Regions from separate parts of the Aureimonas sp. AU20 genome, predicted to be linked through region 1. Evidence: riboswitches for the same ligand, from Rfam matches in the RefSeq annotation. Region 1 holds a riboswitch; the other holds the start of a gene.
What was found. A riboswitch is a leader RNA that binds a small molecule or an ion and turns the genes downstream of it on or off. The one in region 1 is predicted to bind S-adenosylmethionine.

Region 1 (10,339 bases):
GGGCATCGCCGCCGTGGTGAATGGCGGCCGCCTCCTGCGCCCGACCTTCGTCAAGGGCGCCGACGTGGCGGAGCGGGTCGTGTCGGAAGGCGTCGTGTCGGAGCGCACCGGCGAGGCGCTGCGCTTCCTGATGCGGCTGAACGCCCGCGTCGGCTCGGCCGGCAAGGCGGATGTCGACGGCTATTTCGTCGGCGGCAAGACCGGCACGGCGGAGAAGGTCGTGAACGGGCGCTACGACAGCGGCACGGTGCTCACCGCCTTCATGGGCATCGCGCCAGCCCATGCGCCGCGCTATCTCTTCATGACGGTTCTGGACGAGCCCAAGCCCCTGCCCGAGACCTACGGCTTCCGCACCTCGGGCTGGAACGTGGTGCCGACCACGGGCAAGATCATCGCGCGCATCCTGCCGATTTTGGGCGTCGCGCCGACCGCCACACCCCCGGCCTCCCCCTTCCCCGCCATGGTCTCCGCCCGCGCCTGGGGCTCGAACCTCTTCGACGGACAGCGGCAGGTCGCGATCAATCAGCCTTAAGAGGCTCTCAGCCAGCGGGCGGGCGCGAGGCGCGCCCGCTGGTTCGGCCCGGACAATGGTGCTGGGTTAAAGACTCAGACGATCATAGGCGAAGACGCCGACGCAAAGTGGCAACGCCGTCAGGCATGGAGCATCGCCGCGATGTGCAACGCCCGTCGAACGGCCAACAGCTCGACGCGACAAAGCCACCGGCTCGAACGTGGAGAATTTGAATGTCTTGAGAAAACTGGAGCGGGCGATGGGATTCGAACCCACGACCCCAACCTTGGCAAGGTTGTGCTCTACCACTGAGCTACGCCCGCCCGCTCTTGTCTCCGCCGCCCCGTGAGGCGCTGCGGATGGGCGGCTTATGAGCCATCCCGAGGGGGAATGCAAGAGGGTTCGATTGGAAAAAGCGGCTGACGGCTTTCGATCGTCGCAGCCCAAGGCTGGCCCGTCTTCGGTCCTCCCTCGCCAGCCGAAACCGCGAGCCGAAGCCCGTTCGAATATCGAAAATCGGAAGGGAGATATTGGAGCGGGCGATGGGGATCGAACCCACGACATCCAGCTTGGGAAGCTGGCGTTCTACCGCTGAACTACGCCCGCGCTCACGCCCAACACGTAGCGGAACGGCGGTTTCCTGGCAAGAGCCGGCTGGCGGGAGGAAGGAGCATGCGGCGCTATCTCCGCCAGCGCGGCCCCGCCCCGTCTGGGCGCCCCGCCTCGGCGCACGCGCCGTCCGTCAGAAGGCGAAGGATCTCCGCCTTGCCGGCACCGGCCGGCACTTCTACCAGCGGAATGCCGACGCGCTCCAGCACGAGGCGCTTGACCGCCATGCGGTCCGCCGCATCCTCCGAAAGGTCGTGGCCGGTCCCGTGATATTCCACCACAAGCCGAGGCTGGCCGAAGCGGTCGATCAGCAGGAAATCCACCCGCTTGCTGTTGAAGGAGCTGAAGGCGGCCCGCAGGCGGCGATCGGAAGGGTCGTAGGCCGTCTTCACGAAGGCGCCCATGGCGACCTCGAAGGACAGACGCCAGTCCGGCCGCTGGTCGCGCACCCATTCGTCCAGCGCGTAGAGAACGCGCGAGGCTTCCTTATTCACGGGGCAGACGGCGCGCAGCTCAGCGCTCGCGATGAAGCGAAGCTGGTTCGCGGAGCGCGAGACGTCGTTCTCCTCGAAATATTGCCGGCGCCGCTCGGCCTCCTCCTCGCGGGCCGCCTCTTCGACGCGGAGAGCATCGATCTCGCGCCTCGCCTCGCGCGCGATGCGCCGGGCGCGGCGCGCGAAGAGCGCCAAAGCGATCGTGAAAGCGACCAGAAGCCCGATCAGCGCCGGCTGCATTCCGCTTCCCACCATGTCTCACTCGCGCTGCGCGTCAGACGAAATGCTTGGAAAGCTTAAGCCCCTGGGCCTGGTAGTTGGAATTGAGGTCGATGCCGTAGAGCCGGCTCGGCAGCGAGGCCATGCGCTCGTAGACGAGGCGGCCGACGATCTGGCCGTGCTCCAGAATGAAGGGCACGTCGTGGCTGCGCACTTCCAGCACCGCGCGGCTGCCCGTGCCGCCGGCCAGACTGTGGCCGAAGCCGGGGTCGAAAAAGCCGGCGTAGTGAACGCGGAACTCGCCGACCAGCGGGTCGAACGGCGTCATCTCGGCGGCATAGGCGGGGGGGACATGCACCGCCTCTTCGGACACGAGAATGTAGAACTCGTCGGGATCGAGCACGAGTTCGCCCGTGCCGGAGCGATGGATCGGCTCCCAGAAGTCGAGCACGGGCTGTGCGGCGCGCTTGTCCACGTCCACCACGCCCGTGTGGCGCTTGCCGCGATAGCCGACGAGACCGTCGGCATTGCCCAGGAGATCGATCGAGAGGGCGATGCCGCCACCCGAAATGTTGGCGTCCGCCGTGCTGGTCAGCCGTTCGCTGGCGTGAAGCGCGGCCAGCTCCGCTTCGCCGAGCTGCGCGTCTCCGGTGCGAAAGCGGATCTGGCTGAGGCGCGAGCCGGGCCGCACCACGATCGGAAAGGTGCGCGGGCTGATCTCGATGAAGAGCGGACCACGATAGCCGGCCGGCACCTTGTCGAACTCCTGCGCGCCGTCGACCATCACGCGGGTGAAGATGTCGAGCCGGCCCGTGGAGGATTTCGGATTGGCCGCCGCGCGAACCTCGGGCGGCAGCGCCAGGGCCTCCTGCAGCGGCACGACATAAACGCAGCCCGTTTCCAGAACGGCGCCGCCCGTCAGGTCGATCTCGTGCATGGAGAAGCGCGCGAGCTTGTCGGCGACGCAGGCGCCCCGCCCCGGCAGGAAGCTGGCGCGCACGCGGTAGGCCCTGGAGCCGAGCCGAAGGTCCAGGCTCGCTGGCTGAATCTGGTCGGCGTCGAAGACCCGATCGGCCGTGATGCCGCCCGCCTCGAACAGCGCCGCAATGTCTCGATCAGGAAGAATACCGCCGGTCATGCACGGGTCCTACAGGCGTCGCGGGGAAAAATCGAGATGGATCGACGCCCGACCTTGGCGTCACGGTAAAAATCCCGTCCCGCTGCGGCATGGCGGCGATTGATTTGTGGCCGGTCGCGGCTTATGCGTCTTGCCGTGGTGATTTTGCCGGCCGGCTTGCAGCCACGTTAAACAACTCGCTAAAGGGCCGTTTCTCGAGTTCTCCCGAGCGGTTCCGAAGGCGTAGCCCTTCATGAAGTCGGCCCTCGGAGTGATCCTCATGTCCAAGCCCGACGAGACATCGCGCCTGCGGCCCGCCACCCAGATGGTCCACGGAGGCACGATGCGCTCCGGGTTCGGCGAGACGTCCGAGGCGCTGTTCCTGACGCAAGGCTTCGTCTACCCCACCGCCGAGGCCGCCGAGGCGCGCTTCAAGGGCGAAGAGCCGGGCTATGTCTATTCCCGCTACGCCAACCCGACGACGCGCATGTTCGAAGAGCGGATGATGGCGCTGGAAGGCGCCGAGGACGCGCGCGCCACCGCCTCCGGCATGGCCGCGATCTCGACCGCGCTGCAATGCGCGGTGAAGGCGGGAGACCATGTGGTCGCCGCGCGCGCCTTGTTCGGCTCCTGCCGCTACATCATCGAGACCGTGCTCGGCCGCGCCGGCGTGTCCTCGACCCTGGTGGACGGGCGCGATCTCGACCAGTGGCGCGCCGCCGTGCGACCCGAGACCAAGCTCTTCTTCCTGGAAAGCCCGACCAACCCCACGCTGGAACTGGTCGATATCCGGGCCGTCGCCGAGATCGCCCATGCGGCGGGCGCGGTTCTGGTGGTCGACAACGTCTTCGCAACGCCCCTGCAGCAGAAGCCTCTGGAGCTCGGTGCAGACGTCGTCGTCTATTCCGCCACCAAACATATCGACGGCCAGGGCCGGTGCCTGGGCGGCGTCATCCTGTCCTCGGCCGAGTGGATCGAGAAGAACGTCCAGGACTTCTTCCGCCACACCGGCCCCTCGCTCTCGCCCTTCAACGCCTGGACGCTGCTGAAGGGCCTCGAGACCCTGCCGCTGCGCGTCGCGCAGCAAACGGCCAACGCCGCGCGCATGGCCGATGCTCTCGCCGCATCGCCCAAGGTTGCGCGCGTGCTCTATCCCGGCCGCGCCGACCATCCGCAGGCCGAGCTGGTGAAGCGGCAGATGACGGGCGGCTCGACGCTGATCGCGGTGGAGCTGGCGGGCGGCAAGGAGGCGGCCTTCCGATTTTCCAACGCGCTCCAGATCATCAAGCTGTCCAACAATCTGGGCGATGCCAAGAGCCTCATCACCCACCCCGCCACCACGACGCACAAGAGCCTGACCGACGAGGCGCGCGCGGAACTGGGCATCGGCCCCGGCCTCCTGCGCCTCTCGGCGGGGATCGAGGACGGCGCCGATCTGGTGGAGGACCTGGAGCGGGCGCTCGCCGCCGTCTAAAAACGCAGGCAGCACCTTCCCTGCCCTTCGCCTCGGCTTCGCCTTGGTCGGAAGGCAGAGAGGGCTTCGACAAATCCCATCGCGGGCCGCTTCGGCGGCCCGCCACCCGGCAGGCAAACGTTCAGACATGTACAAGGCGACGACGCGGCACATCACGGTTTGCGTGAGCCCGAGCTTTCTTCCCGACCAGTCCGACCCCGAAGACGGACGCTGGGTCTTCGCCTATCGCATCGAGATCGAGAACGGTTCGCGCGAGACGGTGCAGCTGCGCTCGCGCTATTGGCACATCACCAACGGGCGCGGGCAGGTGGAGGAAGTGCGCGGGCCGGGCGTGGTGGGCGAGGAGCCGATCCTCTCGCCGGGCGACAGCTTCACCTATACGTCGGGCTGCCCGCTGGGCACGCCGTCCGGCATCATGCGCGGCTCGTTCCGCATGGAAACGGCGGACGGACGGGCCTTCGACATCGAAGTGCCCGCCTTTTCGCTGGATGCCCCGGAGGGCGTGCGCGTCCTCAACTGACGCGGCGCCAACCGATCAGTGCTTGTCGCCGCGGCTCTGACCGTGGCTATGGCCCTGCTCGCTCTCCCGGCCATGATCGTGGTCGTGGTCGTGATGGAATTCGTCCGGCGAGAACGTGTAGGCCTCGCCGCAGAATTCGCAGGTCACGTTGATCGCCCCGTCCTCGACGCTTTCGGCGATGTCCTCGGGCGAGAAGTTCTCGAGCACGCCGCGGATCTTCTCGCGCGTGCAGGAGCAGTCGTCGCGCACCGGCACGCCGGGAAAGACGCGCACGCCGCGCTCGTGGAACAGGCGGAAGAGCAGCCGCTCGACGCCGACCTCGGGGTCCGCGAGCTCGGAGGGCTCGATCGTGCCGACAAGCGCCTGAACCTCGGTCCAAGCGTCGTCCTCGTCGAACTGAGGCTCCTGCGTCCCCTCCGGCGCATCGCCGCCCGGCAGATCGCGCAGGCGCATGCGCTCGGGCGAGGAGGGCAGGAACTGCGCGATCAAGCCGCCGGCGCGCCAGCTTTCCCGGAACCCGCCCGCCTCGGCGCGGCGCGCGATGCGCGCCACGGCCAGACGAATGGTGGTTGGGATCTGCTCGGACTGGCGGAAGTAGTTTTCCGCCACGCTTTCCAGCGAGTCCCCGTTCAGCTCCACGATGCCCTGGTAGCGCTGCGTGTGCGCGCCCTGGTCGATGGTCAGCGCCAGGATGCCCGAGCCGAGCAGCGAGGGCGGATCGGCCTGATGCGCCGCCACGGCTTCCGCCAGACGCTCGGCGTCGAAGCGGGCATAGGCGCGCACGCTGGAGGGCGCGGTGTAGTCCACCACCAGGAGATCGACGGGACCGTCGGTCTGGGTCTGGGCGATGAACTTGCCGTCGAACTTCAGCGAGGTGCCGAGCAGCACGGTGAGAACGATCATCTCGGCCAAAAGCTGAGCGACCGGGGCGGGATAGTCGTGGCGGGCCAGAATCTGGTCCACCATGGCGCCGAGTTGCACGGCGCGGCCGCGCGCGTCCAGCGCCTCGACCGCATAGGGCACGACCGCGTCGTCGCCGGCGAAACCGAATTCGCCGAGTTCCAGATGATCTTCAGCCATGCGTCGCCACGTTCCCGAACACCCAGGCAAGGATCGACTTCTGGGCATGAAGTCGGTTCTCGGCCTCGTCGAAGACCACGGACTGAGGCCCGTCGATCACCTCGTCCGTCACCTCCTCGCCGCGATGAGCGGGCAGGCAGTGCATGAAGAGGGCCTGCGGATCGGCATGTGCCATCAGCCGCTCGTTCACCTGATAGGGCATGAAGACATTGTGCCCGCGCGCCTGATCCTCGCGGCCCATCGACACCCAGGTGTCGGTGACGACGCAGTCGGCGCCCGACACGGCTTCCAGGGCGTCATGCGTGAGGTGCAGACGCGTGCCCGCAGCGCGCGCCGCCTCGACATAGCGCGGATCGGGCTCGGAGCCTTCGGGCGTCGCCACGCGCAGCGCGAAGTCGAACCGCCCCGCCGCTTCGATCAGGGAGTTCAGGACATTGTTGCCGTCGCCCGTCCAGGCGAAGGTCTTGCCCTTCACCGGGCCGCGATGCTCCTCGAAGGTCAGGAGATCGGCCATGATCTGGCAGGGATGCGTGTCGTCGGTCAGCGCGTTGATGACGGGCACGGTCGCCGCTTCCGCCATTTCCAGAAGGCGCGAATGATCCGTGGTGCGGATCATGATCGCGTCGACATAGCGCGACAGGACGCGCGCCGTGTCGGCGATCGTCTCGGCCCGGCCGAGCTGCATTTCCGAGCCCGACAGAAACAGCGTCTCGCCGCCGAGCTGGCGCATGCCGACGTCGAACGACACGCGGGTTCGCGTCGAGGGCTTCTCGAAGATCATGGCGAGCATGCGCCCTTCGAGCGGGCGCGGGCCCTGGCGGCCGAGCGCCTTGCGCTCCCGCGCGTCGTCCAGAATGGCGCGCAGATCCCCGCCCTTCATGGTGGACAGATCGATGAAGTGCCGGACGGCCGAAACGGCCGGCGGCGCGGAGGCGAGAACTTGGCTCATGCCGCGCTGCTTTCGGGATGGGACTGGGACAGGTCGGCGACGGCGGCCTCCAGCCGCTCCATCGCCTCGCGGATTTCACTCTCGGTGACGGTGAGCGGCGGCAGGAAGCGCACGACATTGTCGCCGGCGGGTGCCGCCAGCATCGAATGATCGCGCAGCGCCTCGATCAGCTTCGTGTTGGGCACCACGGCCTTGAGGCCGATCAGGAGCCCCTCGCCGCGAACTTCCGAGACCACGGCGGGATAGCGATCGGCCAGCGAGGCAAGGCTCTGCTTGAACAGAAGCGCGTTGTGGCGCACCTGGTCGAGGAAGCCCTCTCCCAGGACCACGTCTAGGACGGCATTGCCCACCGCCATGGCGAGCGGGTTGCCGCCGAATGTCGTGCCGTGCGTGCCGGGCGTCATGCCCTTGGCGGCCTCGTCCGTGGCAAGGCACGCGCCGAGCGGGAAGCCGCCGCCGATACCCTTGGCCGAGGCCAGGATGTCAGGCGTGACGCCGGTGATCTCATAGGCGAAGAAGCGCCCGGTGCGCCCGACGCCGGTCTGCACCTCGTCGAAGATCAGGAGCAGGCCGTGCTCGTCGCAGAGATCGCGGATCAGCTTCAGGAAGCCGGCGTCGGGCGCGCGGATGCCGCCCTCGCCCTGGATCGGCTCGATCAGGATCGCGGCCGTCTCGGCGCCGATCGCCGCGCGCAGCGCCGCCACGTCGCCGAAGGGAACCTGGTCGAAGCCCTCGACCTTCGGGCCGAAGCCTTCGAGATACTTGGCCTGACCGCCAGCGGCGATGGTGGCCAGCGTGCGGCCGTGAAAGGCGCCCTCGAAGGTCACGATGCGGAAGCGCTCGGGATGCCCTGAGACATACTGGTAGCGCCGCGCCGTCTTGATGGCGCATTCCAGCGCCTCGGCGCCGGAATTGGTGAAGAACACCTTATCGGCGAAGGACGCCTCGACCAGCCGGCCGGCGAGCTTTTCCTGCCCAGGCACGTGGAAGAGGTTGGACGTGTGCCAGAGCTTGCCCGCCTGCTCGGTGAGCGCCGCCACGAGATGGGGATGGGCGTGGCCGAGCGAGTTCACCGCGATGCCGCCGGTGAAGTCCAGAAACTTGCGCCCGTCCGACATGTGCAGCCAGACCCCCTCGCCTCGCTCCACTCGAAGGTCCGCGCGCGCGAAGGTGGCAAACAGCGGATTGTCGTGGGTCTCGGCCATGGCGATACTTCTCGTTGGCATGGACAATGGAGGGAACGGCGGCGCGAAGGCGGCCGGAGCGGCAGGCACAATAAGCCCGCGCGCAACGCGCTGCCTATACCATGGCCGGGGCGCGAATTGTCAACGAAAGCCGAAGTTTCGCCTTTTGCGAGCCTCTATGCTTCCGTAAACGTCGCTCCGCACCCATAAGCTGTTGAAAAGGGGGCGAAACGATTCGCCCGGCGGCGCCCACTCTTGCCGCCCTTCGCACTCGCGTTCTAGAACCCTCTCAGACACCAGATTTCGTGTGGGAAGTCCCGTCGATCCGCAAGGGGTCGACAGGGGCTATGGATGACGGCACCGGCCGCCCTCCCGCAGCGACAGAGTACGAGGAGTCTGTTCATGAGTTGGACCGAGGAGCGCATCGAGCTGCTCACCCGCCTTTGGGGCGAAGGTCGAAGCGCCAGCCAGATCGCGGCGGAGCTCGGCGGCGTGACGCGCAACGCCGTGATCGGCAAGGTTCACCGGCTGAAGCTGGACAACCGCCCCAAGGGCGGCGCGGACGAGAGCCCCGCCGAGGCCGCCCCCGTGGCGCCGATGCGCGTCGCGCCAGCCTTCGAGCCCGCGCCCCAGCCCGTGCCGGTCGCCGCCGCGCCCGTGCCGGAGCCGGTGGCCGCGCCGTCGATCGCGGCGGTGGAGCCGCCCGCCCCGCGCCGCGAGTTCGCGCCTGCGCCCGTCGCGGCTCCGGTGGCAACGCCCACCTCGGCCCCCATGCCGACGCCGAGCGCCGCGCCGCGCATCCTGACGCCCTCCATGCCCACTTCCGCCCCGCCGCGCGCGCCCATGCCGCTCCGCCAGCCGATGATCCATTCGGTGGGCGCCACGGCCCTTAAGATGGACCCGGACGCCGGCGCCTTCGAGGAGGCCCAGCCGTTCGGTCATTCCGAAGGCGGCGAGGTCGTGCCCATGTCGCGCAACCTGACGCTGGTGCAGCTTTCCGACCGCACCTGCAAATGGCCGCTGGGCGACCCGCTGAGCCCGGACTTCCGCTTCTGCGGAAACCATTCCCAGGACTCCTCGCCCTATTGCAAGCACCACGCGCGCATCGCCTTCCAGCCGATGTCGGAGCGCCGCCGCGTTCGCTAAGGGCGTTCCCCGGCAAGGCGGAAACGCTTTTCCGAGACATGAGACGAAATCGTGGACCTTGCAGCGTTCCGGCAAGCCGGAATGCTTCAGGCGCTTTCCATCCATCGCGGTTTAGAGCCCGGCCTTCGCGCCGGGCTTTTCTTTGCGCCGGCCGCTCCCCCGGCCTTCCTGCCAGAAAGCGTCTCCCGCTCGCGCCTGTCCTGCGTTATGAGGCAGGCCATGCGAGCGGAAGACGCTTTCTGATCTGGGCGCCGGTCCGGCCGGCGCGCGAGGCCCCTTTCGAAAAGGCTATGACATGACCGATACCCCCGCCCTTCCCGACCGTCTGGCGATCGACCCGGACAGCCCGTTCCATGACGAGGCGCTGCTGGCGCGCGGCATCGGCATCCGCTTCAACGGTAACGAGAAGACCAATGTCGAGGAATATTGCGTCAGCGAAGGCTGGGTGCGCGTGGCCGCCGGCAAGGCCAAGGACCGCCAGGGCAAGCCGCTCTTGATGAAGCTGAAGGGCACGGTCGAGCCCTATCTGAAGGACGAGAGCGCCGAGGGCTGATCGCCCTCGTCCGCCAAACGAAAACGCCGCGAGCAGCCGTTTGGCTCTCGCGGCGTTTTCGTTTTGGAAGGACGGCTGAGCCTCAGCTCGCCTCGGCCCGTTGCTGCACGGGCCGCGCGGCGGCGGTGAAGTTCTCGTCCAGCGAATAGCCCGCCCCGCGCACGGTGCGGATCGGGTCGCGCTGGCGGCCCCGGTTGATGGCCTTGCGCAGACGCCCGACATGGACGTCCACGGTGCGCTCGTCGACATAGATGTCGCGACCCCAGACGCCGTCCAACAGTTGCTCGCGCGAGAAGACGCGGCCGGGCGACTGCATGAGGAACTCCAGGAGGCGGAACTCGGTGGGTCCGAGCTTGACCTCGCGGCCGGCGCGGCGCACGCGATGCGTCTCGCGGTCGAGGTCGAGATCGCCCGCCACGAGCTGGCTGGAGATGCGCTCGGGCTTCACCCGACGCAGCATGGCGCGCACGCGGGCCATGAGCT
Region 2 (10,339 bases), on a different replicon from region 1:
GTTGGAGCCCCCGAGCGAGGCGCCGGCCCCGGCATTGACGCCACTGGAACCACCCACCGACGCACCAACGCCGGCATTGACGCCGCTGCCGCCGCCGATCGAAGCGCCTGCGCCGGCATTGACGCCACCCGACCCGCCGCTTGACCCGCCAATCGAGGCACCGACGCCTGCGCCGACGCCATTGGAGCCGCCGACGGACGCACCCCCTCCGGCGTTGACGCCCGACCCGCCGCCCAGCGACCCACCAAGCCCGGCACCCACGCCGTTCGCGCCGCCGACGGACGCTCCGATGCCGCCGCCGAGCCCGCCATTGCCGAGCCCGCCGCCAAGGCCGGCAGAAACGCCACCGGCACCTCCGACCGAGGCACCGACCCCTCCCCCGAGGCCGCCGCCGAGCGACTGAGCGTAAACGGCGGAGGGTCCCGCGATCGTGACGGCACAACCCAAAAGCATGGTGGAAGCGAAAATCTGAACTCTATTCATGAAACGTCTCCCTGGCCCGAATGGCGATCGCAGTGAACCTGCGCAGAAGAGACGGTCAAAAGAGCCCGAAGTTTCAGTGCCTTAAAATGATAAGAGATATATGCTTTCGAAAAAGTTACAGCGTGCAGCAGACTTGTTCGAGTGCATTGCAATAGCTTCAGGTTATAAATGCCACGATTGCCCCGCTTCAACTTTAACCGAGAGTTGACGCGGGAATTCACTCTGGAGAAGGCCCTTGAGCATCCACATCGGCGCGTGGAGGCGACGTTCGCCACACGCCGACCAGCGGGGTGAACGTCCGGCTTTCCCAACGAAACCGAACGGATCGCTTCCACTCTTCCGACCGCTTCCATCGTCGGAATGCTTTCCCGTAGGCGGACTTCGGTTGCCCAAGCTTTCATCCCAGCTTAGGCCTAGCCTATGGTGATGTGGCGTCCAGAACCGAACATTCGTTTGAAGGCTTCGGGCCTACACCGGCGTCACGGTAAGCTCCTCACCGCCGAAGTCTGGGATGATGCCGGGTGCGTCAAGCGCTTGCGCCCGCTCGGCGGCACGGTCGCGTTCGGCGAAACGGCCGCGAGGGCTCCCGTTACGGCATCGAGGCCTATCTCGAACTGAAAACTATAGCTCTCGGCCGACGCATTCCGAACGCTCGGCGGGTTCAGCGATCGGCCAGGAAAGGCAGCATGTTCCGCAGGACAGAGTCCCTTCGATAGAGATGATGGAACAGCGCCGCTCCGCCATGGAGCAGGATCAGGAGGGCGGTGCCATAGGCCAGCCAGCCGTGCAGCGAGGACCAGAAGGTCTCCGCCGCGTCCGACACCGCGATGGGCAGGCCGGGAACCACGAACAGATCGAAGACGTAGCTGGGAATGCGCAATGGCGAGGACGAGGCCACCGCCCAGCCCGTCAGCGGGATGAGGAGCGTCGCGGCCAGAAGAGCGAACTGGACAGTGCGCGCCGCCCGCCATTCGAGACGCGTCACGCCCTCGGGCGCGGCATGGGCCCGATGCGCCAGCGACCAGACGAGGCGGGCCGACGCCAGCGCCAGCGTCAGGAAACCCAGCGACTTGTGCCACTGAAACAGGGCGAACTGGAGCGCCGGCTTTCGGTCGAGCATCGTCATGGCGAAGCCGAGCGGGATCTGAATCAGGAACAGGAGGGCCACGGACCAATGGAGAAGGATCGCCATCGGCCCATAGGTGTTCGATCGCTCAAACCGCATCTCGTTCCCCTCCTCAGATCAACTGCCGATAGGCCGCCTTGGCGATGGTCTGGAGGCGCTGGAGCGGGAGATCCCCGACCACGGCGCAGCGAATGGTCTCGTCGTTCCAGAAGACCGCTTCGAGCCGGTCGAGATTGGCATGGAGAAACGAGGTCTCTTCCTCGCCGGCATTGGGCGCGACATAGAGCGTGACGCGGCGGCCCGTGGCGTCTTCGTACATAAGCTGCGCGGCGGGGCCGTCGCCGTTCGGCAGGAGGCGTCCGCCCACGAACTGCAGTTCGAAGCTTCGAAGGTCCGGCAGGTTGATGGTTCGATCGAGACGGCGCGACAGCCATTTTTGCAGAACAGGGCTCTGGCTGGCGTCAAGCTCGACGGGGCGCACCCGATCGTCGGAATAAAGATGGTGCGCCTCCACCGCCATGGTCACCATCGAGTCCAAGGCCGGTTCGCGAGAGGACAGGGCGCTGGCCCCGCCCCAACCAAGCCCCGTGCCGAGGCAGAGAAACCCGACGGCCGCGGCGACATTGCGCCAGGCCGGGGCGACGCTGCGGCGTTGGCGCGCAAGGCGGTACGGATCGAGGCGCGCGGGCGTTTCCTCGCGCGATGGCCCGCCATAGAGCGCCTTCAGCATGTCGGCCTGTCGGCGCCAGTCGGAAACGATCCCGGCGGCCTCCGGCGTCTCGGCCAGATAGGCCTCGACGGCTCGGCTCCGTTCGGCGTCGAGTTCGCCATCGACGAGGGCCTGGAGGTCGTCGGACGTGATGGGACTGTTCACCCTGGTCATTTCACCGCTCTCAGCTTCGGCCCGTCTTCCTGGGTGGCCTGTCGGATCGCCGCGCGCGCCCGGCCGAGGCGAGACATCAAGGTTCCGATCGGGATGTCGAGGATCGCCGCCGCCTCGGCATAGGGAAATCCTTCCACCGTCACGAGAAGCAAGGCCTCGCGCTGGTCGGCGGGCAAGGCCTCGATCGCCCGCGCCAGCTCGGCGAGCGCCAGACGGCCGAACTGCGTTTCCGGGGTGGAAAGCTCTTGCGTCAAGGCGTCGAACGACACGGTCGCCGGGCGACGCCGGCGACCGCGCAGATCGTTGCGGAAGATGTTGAGGAGAATGCGAAAGAGCCATGCGCGGATCGACCCGCCGGGTTTCCAGAGGTCGATCTTGCGCACCGCCCGCTCCAGGCAGTCCTGAACGAGATCGTCGGCTTGGCTGCGGTCGTGCGTCAAGGCGCGGGCATAACGCCGGAGCGCGGGAACCGCATCTGCGATCTCGTCCAGGGGGTCTGCCATGTCGGATCAGTCCTTGGCGACGTGCCAGACGCCGCCGACGCCGTCGCCGGTCATGTCGCCCGGCTTCTTGTCGTTCATCCAGAGATAGAGCGGCTCGCCCTCGTGCGCCCATTGCCGGGTGCCGTCCTTGCGCTCGACCAGCGTCAACTCTCCGTCCGCCTTCGCGTCGCTGGACGCCAGAAGCGGCGGCCATTTGCGGGCGCAGTCGTCGTAACAGGCCGACACGCCGCCCGAATCCTTGTCGAACGTATAGAGCGTCATCGACTTGGCGTCGGTCAGAATCTCGCCCTTCTCGGACTTCATTTCCTTCACCGCGCCGCCGGCATAGTCCTCGGCATGGGCAAGCGGCCCGGCAGCCAGTGTCATCAGGCCTGCGACGAGTAGCGAACGGGAAAGCATGGTCATCCTCCTGTTTGGTCGATGGTGGGGCGTTCCGAGCGGAAACCCACAGCGGCTGAAAACACCTGCCGCGTCGCTTTCATCCCTCTCTTCCCCGCTTTTTTCGAAAAGTTCCGAAAAGGTCAGCGCTGGCCTTCGAGCCGCATGTCGAAGTTCACGACATTCGAGTAGATCGGCGTTCCCACCCCCATGCCATAGGGCGTGCGGTAGATGTCGCCCACGACATGGAAGACGAAGCGGCCCTTCTCCTGATTCGTCAGCTCGGCCTGAAACGTCTCAGGCCGGCTGACACCGTGGGCGGTCAGGGTCCCCTCGATGCGGGCCGTCCGTGGCCCGGTCTGAACCACGCGGGTCGAGCGGAAGGTGATGTCGGGATGCGCGTCGGCGTCGAACACGGCCTCGGACTGTAGAAACGCATCGATGCGCGGCTGTCCCGTGGCGACGCTGGCGGCCTTCAGATCGATCGAGACGCTGGCGCGGGCGGGATCGGACGGATCGAGCCGGAACTGTCCCGAGACCTCCTTGATGGTGCCATCGATCCCGCCGCCTCCGACCTGGCCGACATGAAAGCCGATGGAGGACGTGGGCGCGATCCGGTAGCTCCCGCCGTCGGCAACGGCCGCCCCGGCACCGGACGAAGCGAACGTTGCCAGAACGATCAGCGAAAAGCGCGATAGGGTGCGCAGCATGAACAACTCCCGTGTCGGCGGTCGTTCATTCGACCGGCATCGGGGACAACACCGGCGAGGCGGAAATCATCCCGCCGCGTGCGCCCCTGACGCACCCTGCCGCTTCGCGAGCCGGGATGCGGACGCTGGCCGAGTTCGATCCCATCAACGGCTTGATCCTGCCGCGTGGTGATGTCCGTGACTGCCCTCACCGGTCGCCAGGCGAAACCGACAAGTCTTATGTCCTACGGGAAATCAGGACGACGCACCGATGAAGCCGATGTCGAACGGCGTCGTCTGATAGATCTCGTTGATCCAGTTCCCGAACAGAAGATGCGCGTGGCCCCGCCAGCGGTTCTCGGGCGCGCCAGCGGGATCGTCCTTCGGGAAGTAGCCCACCGGCAAAGGACCCGCGCCGTCCCGATGGTACTCCTTGGCAAGCGTGTCGGTCTCGTATTCGAGATGATTGAACATGTGCAGCATCCGGTGGCGGGGATCGCTGACGAGGCAGGGGCCCGTCTCAGGAGCGCGGGCCAGGGTGACCAGGCCGCCCTCCGCCGGAAAATCCGCCTCCCGCACCTCGGTCCAGCGCGAGACGGGCACGTCGAACCGATCGGGAAAGCCGCGCAGCCAGGGCGAGGCGGGCGCGAGGTTGGCTTGCGCGAACACGCCGAAGGCCTTGGCGGCGAGCGGGTGCTTGGGTATGCCGTGGAGATGCTGCAGCGCCGCCTGCGCCGCCCAGCAGATGGTCAGTGTCGCGTGGACATGGGTCTGCGTCCAGTCGAGGATCTGGCGCAGCTCGGGCCAATAGCGCACCTCGCCGAACGGCAGATGCTCCACCGGCGCCCCGGTGATGACGAAGCCGTCGAAGCGCTCGGCCCGTGCCTCGCTCCAAGGTTTGTAGAAGGCCGACAGGTGGTCCGCCGAGGTGTGGCGCGCGACGTGGTCGCTGATGCGAACGAGCGTCAGCTCAATCTGCAGCGGCGTCGCGCCAAGGAGCCGGGCGATCTGCGTTTCCGTGCCGATCTTGTCGGGCATGAGATTGAGGAGACCGATCCGCAAGGGGCGGATGTCCTGCCGCACCGCGTCGGTCTCGCCCATCACCGCGACGCCTTCCGCCTCCAAAGTCCGGCGGGCAGGAAGATGGTCGGGAATTTTGATCGGCACGCGTCGTCGTCCTCTCTTCGGGGGACGACTGGAGTGGCTGAGGTCCGTGGGATTGCCGGATCGGCCACATCCTCCCTTGCGGGAGTGCCACCTTGCCCGGATCGGCAGGTTGGCGTCGGGCGTCGCCCCAACTCTTGATGCGGAGCGATGCTTATCGCGGAATTCCGGGTCCGGCAATGTCCGCTATCGGGGAGACGGTACGGCCGCTTCACCACGTCTGCGTCGGATGGCGGCTTTGCGTCACGAGGATGCCGGGCTCCCAACTCCTCGTCGAACCGAGATCAGTGAGCGCCGGATGGCCGAACCGCAGGCTTTCGAATAGATCGAGCCGATGCGAGCCTTCGCTCTCTGGTCAGATCAGGCCCTGTTTGCGGTAGCGGTGGATCGTGCTGCGGTGGATGCCGAGATGGCGGGCGGCCTTGCTGATATTGCCGTCTGCGGCGGCGAGCGCGGCCGCGATCGCCTCGACCTCGCGCTCCTCCAGCGTCGTCGCGGCCCCCTCGCCCGCCGGGCTGGCACCGAGGCCGAGATCGCCGCCGCGCGGCAAGGCATGGTCCGCATCCCAATGGCCCACGGCGTAGGCGCCGGAGGACAGGCGCAGGAGAAGCCCGCCCCGTCGCGGCTCCTCGACGGAAAGGATCGTTTCGAACAGCACCTCGTCCAGCGCGTCCCACGAAAGGCCGGCCAGCGACAAGCCGCGCCGGTTGCCCGCGACCAACCGGTCTTCGCGGAAAACGAGAATGCCCTCCCGGCTGGTTCCGAGCATGGCCGGGTCGCTGTGGTAGCGCAGAAGGCGGCAGTCCTCGAAATAGCGGCGAAACAGGCGATGCTCGATCTGGTCGACCGCCAGCCTGATCAGCCCGAGCGCATGGCCGTGCCCACGGCTGGACGATCCCGTCAGATCGAGCGCGCCGATAAGGGCGCCGCGCGGATCGGTGATGGGCGTCGCGGCGCAGCTGAGCACGCGGTGATCGGAGAAGAAGTGCTCGGAACCGTTGACGGCGATGGCGCGCCGCTCGGCCAGGGCCGTGCCGATGGCGTTGGTGCCGGTGCTGGCCTCCTTCCACGAAACGCCGGGGCGCAGCGCCAGTTCGGCCGCGCGTGAGGCGAAGCCGGCGTCGCCGATCGTGTCGAGGATCATGCCCTCGCTGTCCGTCAGGATCGCGACGCTGCCCGTGTCCCGCGCTTCGCCCGCGATCATTTCCAGTTCGGGCCGGCAGAGGCGTCGCAGAGCGTCGTGACGTTGGTGCAGCAGGCGAAGTTCGGACGCCGTCAGCGGCTGGAGAGTGGGCGCGCGTGCTTCGGCAAGGCCAAGATCGCTGCACCGCAACCAAGACCGCAGTACAGAATGTCGCACCGCAGCACTCGGCAACTGTCCTTCCTGGAAGAAGGCGTGCCGTGCCGAGGTCATATCGCTCTGTTCCATGATCGCTCCGCTTCGTCCCACTGTCGCATTTTGCGACACCGGTGCCTTTTACTGTCGCACGCTGCATCGAATGCTTGAACGATGGCCTTGAAATTTCACCACATCCGAGGCGCGCGGTCCATCCGTTGCTTGCGCGCCCGCCCGATGGGGCGGAACCTTCTCTTGCTCATCGCGAGGAATGAGGAGGTTCCATGACGATCCAGCTACCGATCACCACCCGCTCGGCCCCGTTCAAGCCGCGCTACGGCAATTTCGTCGGCGGCCGCTGGACGGACGCCGCAGACGGGCGCACCTTCCAGAACCACTCCCCCATCGACGGGCGGATTCTGTGCGAAGTCGCCCGCAGCGGGGCCGAGGATGTGGAGCGCGCGCTCGACGCCGCCCATGCCGCCGCCGAGAGCTGGGGCCGAACCAGCCCCGCTGAGCGCGCGCTCGCGCTTCTGCGCATCGCCGACCGGATGGAGGAAAATCTCGACCAGCTCGCCACGGCCGAGACCTGGGACAACGGCAAGCCGATCCGCGAAACGCGCGCCGCCGATCTTCCCCTGGCGATCGACCATTTCCGCTATTTCGCCGGCTGCCTGCGCGCGCAGGAAGGCAGCCTGTCGGAGATCGACTACGACACGGTCGCCTACCATTTCCACGAGCCGCTGGGTGTGGTCGGCCAAATCATTCCCTGGAACTTCCCGCTTCTGATGGCCGTCTGGAAGCTGGCGCCCGCGCTCGCCGCCGGCAATTGCGTGGTGCTGAAACCCGCCGAGCAGACGCCGCTCTCGATCCTCGTCCTGATGGAACTGATCGGCGATCTTCTGCCGCCGGGCGTCGTCAATGTCGTGAACGGCTATGGTCTCGAAGCGGGCAAACCGCTCGCCCAGTCCAGGCGCATCGCCAAGATCGCCTTCACCGGCGAGACGACGACCGGTCGCCTCATCATGCAATATGCCTCCGAGAACCTCATTCCGGTAACGCTGGAACTCGGCGGCAAGAGCCCCAACATCTTCTTCGCCGACGTGGCGGCGGAAGATGACGACTTCCTCGACAAGGCGCTGGAAGGCTTTGCCATGTTCGCCTTGAACCAGGGGGAGGTCTGCACCTGCCCGAGCCGGGCGCTGGTTCACGAATCGATCTACGACCGCTTCATGGAGCGGGCGGTCAAGCGCGTCGAGGCGATGATCCAGGGCGATCCGCTCGACCCGGCCACGATGGTCGGCGCGCAGGCCTCAGGCGAGCAGATGGAGAAGATCCTCTCCTATCTCGAGATCGGCCGCGACGAAGGGGCGAAGGTTCTGACAGGGGGCGGCCGCGCGCATCTCGACGGGCTCGACGGCTACTACGTTCAGCCCACCGTGCTTCAGGGGCACAACCGCATGCGCATCTTCCAGGAGGAAATCTTCGGCCCGGTGGTCTCCGTCACGACCTTCAAGGACGATGCAGACGCCCTCGCCATCGCCAACGACACGCTTTACGGCCTGGGCGCCGGTGTCTGGACGCGCGACGGCACGCGGGCCTACCGCATGGGCCGCGCCATCAAGGCGGGCCGGGTCTGGACGAACTGCTACCACGCCTATCCCGCGCATGCCGCCTTCGGTGGATACAAGCAATCCGGCATCGGGCGCGAGACGCACAAGATGATGCTCGATCACTACCAGCAGACCAAGAACATGCTGGTCAGCTATTCGCCCAAGAAGCTCGGCTTCTTCTGAGCAAGAGCCAACTCAAGCGCCGTGCGGATGGGTCCATCATCCGCACGGCGCCTGCCGTCTCACTCGGACGACCCTTATTTCGCGCGTCCTGCGCGTCGGGGAACCACCCCTCTTTCAGAAGGATAGCCTCCGTGCAGTGCGCCTTCAGATGTGGGGCATTGGTCATGATGCGCTCCCGTCTTGGGCCTTCGTCTTCCCAGGCTCAAAGATGCAGTCGAAAACACTAAGCCAGTTCGATCGGATAAATCACATGGACCAAATCTTGTGCGGTCCGTAAGCCGGTGGCGTCCTCAACATTGAAGGCCGCTGCGGACCAGGCACACGGTGCCGTTCACCAAGCGTTGGTCTTCCACCCGGACAAGTGTTGGGCCAGTGGGAAGCGCGGCGCGATCCGCGCCATCGGCCGCTCGCTCAACAGACGCAGATCAGGCAAACGACATCACACATCAAACGAGACCGACAGGTCTTGAGCCTTAAGCATTTTCAATCAATCCAACGCTCTAGCGCCGGCTCGGAAAGAGCGGCGCGGATCGGGCAAGAGCGCCTCTACGAGGGGAAGCGCAGCGAGCCCCAACGCGACGCCGGTCTCACCGAAGCTGGCGCGGGCGAGATCCGGCAGCCAGTAGGGCTGGGTCGGTCCGCCCATCCGCTCGGCCCTGCAGCGGACGAGCCGCGCGGTCAACGCATTCAAAAGCGGTTCGCCGAGGCGCCCGCCGACCGTCACGAGGCGCGGTCCCAGAAAGGCCGAGACGGCGATAATCATGTCGGTAAGGTGCTCGGCCGCATCGTCGATCCAGCGAGCGACCGCGGGCGCCTCGGGATCGGAGCCGGGGAGAAGCCGGGTCGAGGCCACGTCGTCCAAGAAGCGGCCGTCCGTGCCCGTCCGCATGCGTCCGACCAGCCCGGCACGATGGGACGCGCCGTCGAACACGGCGCCGCCGATCACCATGCCGGCCTGGACGCTGGGACCGAGCAGGATATGGACGAAACTGTCGTCGGCGCCCGCTCGGCCGAACTGGCGCTCGGCCATCGCCGCCGCCACAGTGTCCCGCTCGATCGTTACCGGCAGGGGCGCGAGCGCCTCGCGCAGCACCTGCGAGCGCGGATCGGCTCCGAGGCCGATCCCGACCAGCCGCCCCGTGGGCGCCAGACGAGCGGCGCGTTCGGTGCTGGCGCGAACCACATCGGCGGTTTCCCGCGTCCCCGTGGCGGCATGGTGCTCCTCGAACAGCACGGTCCCCAAGAGATCCACCGCGAGCAGGAAGGTGCCGGACTCCGTGCGATCCACACCGATCCCATAGGCGCCGCCGGGCCGGATCGCGAAGCTTTGCGAGCGAAGGCCACCCTCGCCTTCGATCAGGTCGTCGGCGGTCAAGCGGCGCAGGATATTGGCAATTCCCGGAACGGTGAGCCCGGTGGTTTCGGCCAGTTCCAGCCGCGTGCGCGCGCCGCCGCGTCGCAGCGCTTCCAGCGTGACGCGCATGTTGTGGTCGCCCGCCTGCACCAGATTAAGCCCCGTCGCGGCGTCCCTCCGGTCGGACTGCGGCGGGGTTCCGCTCTCCTGCGAGAGCCCAAGCCTTCCGTCCGCCCTGTCGATGCTCGCCACTCGTCCCCTCCGATGCGCGACCGACCTCGTTTTCGCTTTCGCTCTCCTACCGCGTTTGGACGGCGCAAGGCGATAGGGCAGTCTGGCGGGAATGGGTGCCCCCTTCGAGACTTCGAAGCCCTGCAACATTCGGGTGAGGCAGATCGCTTTGGGTAAGGAAACTCGTCACGACAACAGACGACTACGCTGGTTTCCTCACGCCCTATCTCGGCGTGAGGGGCAGCGCGGGCGTCTGGCCCGCGTTCGCTGCACAGTCCCGGGCAAATCCGATCGATGCCCACAGCTCGAACGGATCTGCCCGGTCGTCCTCATCCTCCCTGAGACATCGAGCAGTAGCAGTATTCGTCAGCGCTGAGCTTGCGGCGAGGCGCAGCC

Region 2: another riboswitch for S-adenosylmethionine. It lies ahead of M673_RS17705 (homoserine O-succinyltransferase); the one in region 1 lies ahead of M673_RS15525 (O-succinylhomoserine sulfhydrylase).

The regions. Positions count from the first base shown of each region.
Region 1 covers NZ_CP006367.1:3,402,966-3,413,304, forward strand. The annotation lists gene M673_RS15500 (peptidoglycan D,D-transpeptidase FtsI family protein) at 1-532, shown strand, start outside; tRNA gene M673_RS15505 (tRNA-Gly) at 760-834, opposite strand; tRNA gene M673_RS15510 (tRNA-Gly) at 1,043-1,117, opposite strand; gene M673_RS15515 (DUF2726 domain-containing protein) at 1,192-1,869, opposite strand; gene M673_RS15520 (2'-deoxycytidine 5'-triphosphate deaminase) at 1,889-2,971, opposite strand; SAM riboswitch at 3,097-3,174, shown strand; gene M673_RS15525 (O-succinylhomoserine sulfhydrylase) at 3,204-4,424, shown strand; gene apaG (Co2+/Mg2+ efflux protein ApaG) at 4,552-4,944, shown strand; gene M673_RS15535 (Hsp33 family molecular chaperone) at 4,960-6,024, opposite strand; gene argF (ornithine carbamoyltransferase) at 6,017-6,973, opposite strand; gene M673_RS15545 (aspartate aminotransferase family protein) at 6,970-8,178, opposite strand; gene M673_RS25160 (GcrA family cell cycle regulator) at 8,560-9,303, shown strand; gene M673_RS15555 (DUF3297 family protein) at 9,599-9,856, shown strand; gene phoB (phosphate regulon transcriptional regulator PhoB) at 9,939-10,339, opposite strand, start outside.
Region 2 covers NZ_CP006368.1:157,230-167,568, reverse strand. The annotation lists gene M673_RS24705 (hypothetical protein) at 1-483, opposite strand, end outside; gene M673_RS17730 (cytochrome b) at 1,145-1,708, opposite strand; gene M673_RS17725 (anti-sigma factor family protein) at 1,722-2,483, opposite strand; gene M673_RS17720 (sigma-70 family RNA polymerase sigma factor) at 2,489-2,995, opposite strand; gene M673_RS17715 (COG4315 family predicted lipoprotein) at 3,002-3,394, opposite strand; gene M673_RS17710 (YceI family protein) at 3,517-4,083, opposite strand; gene M673_RS17705 (homoserine O-succinyltransferase) at 4,318-5,229, opposite strand; SAM-I-IV-variant riboswitch at 5,268-5,375, opposite strand; gene M673_RS17700 (sigma-54-dependent Fis family transcriptional regulator) at 5,582-6,655, opposite strand; gene adh (aldehyde dehydrogenase) at 6,847-8,358, shown strand; gene M673_RS17690 (ROK family protein) at 8,846-9,964, opposite strand; gene M673_RS17685 (SH3 domain-containing protein) at 10,310-10,339, opposite strand, start outside.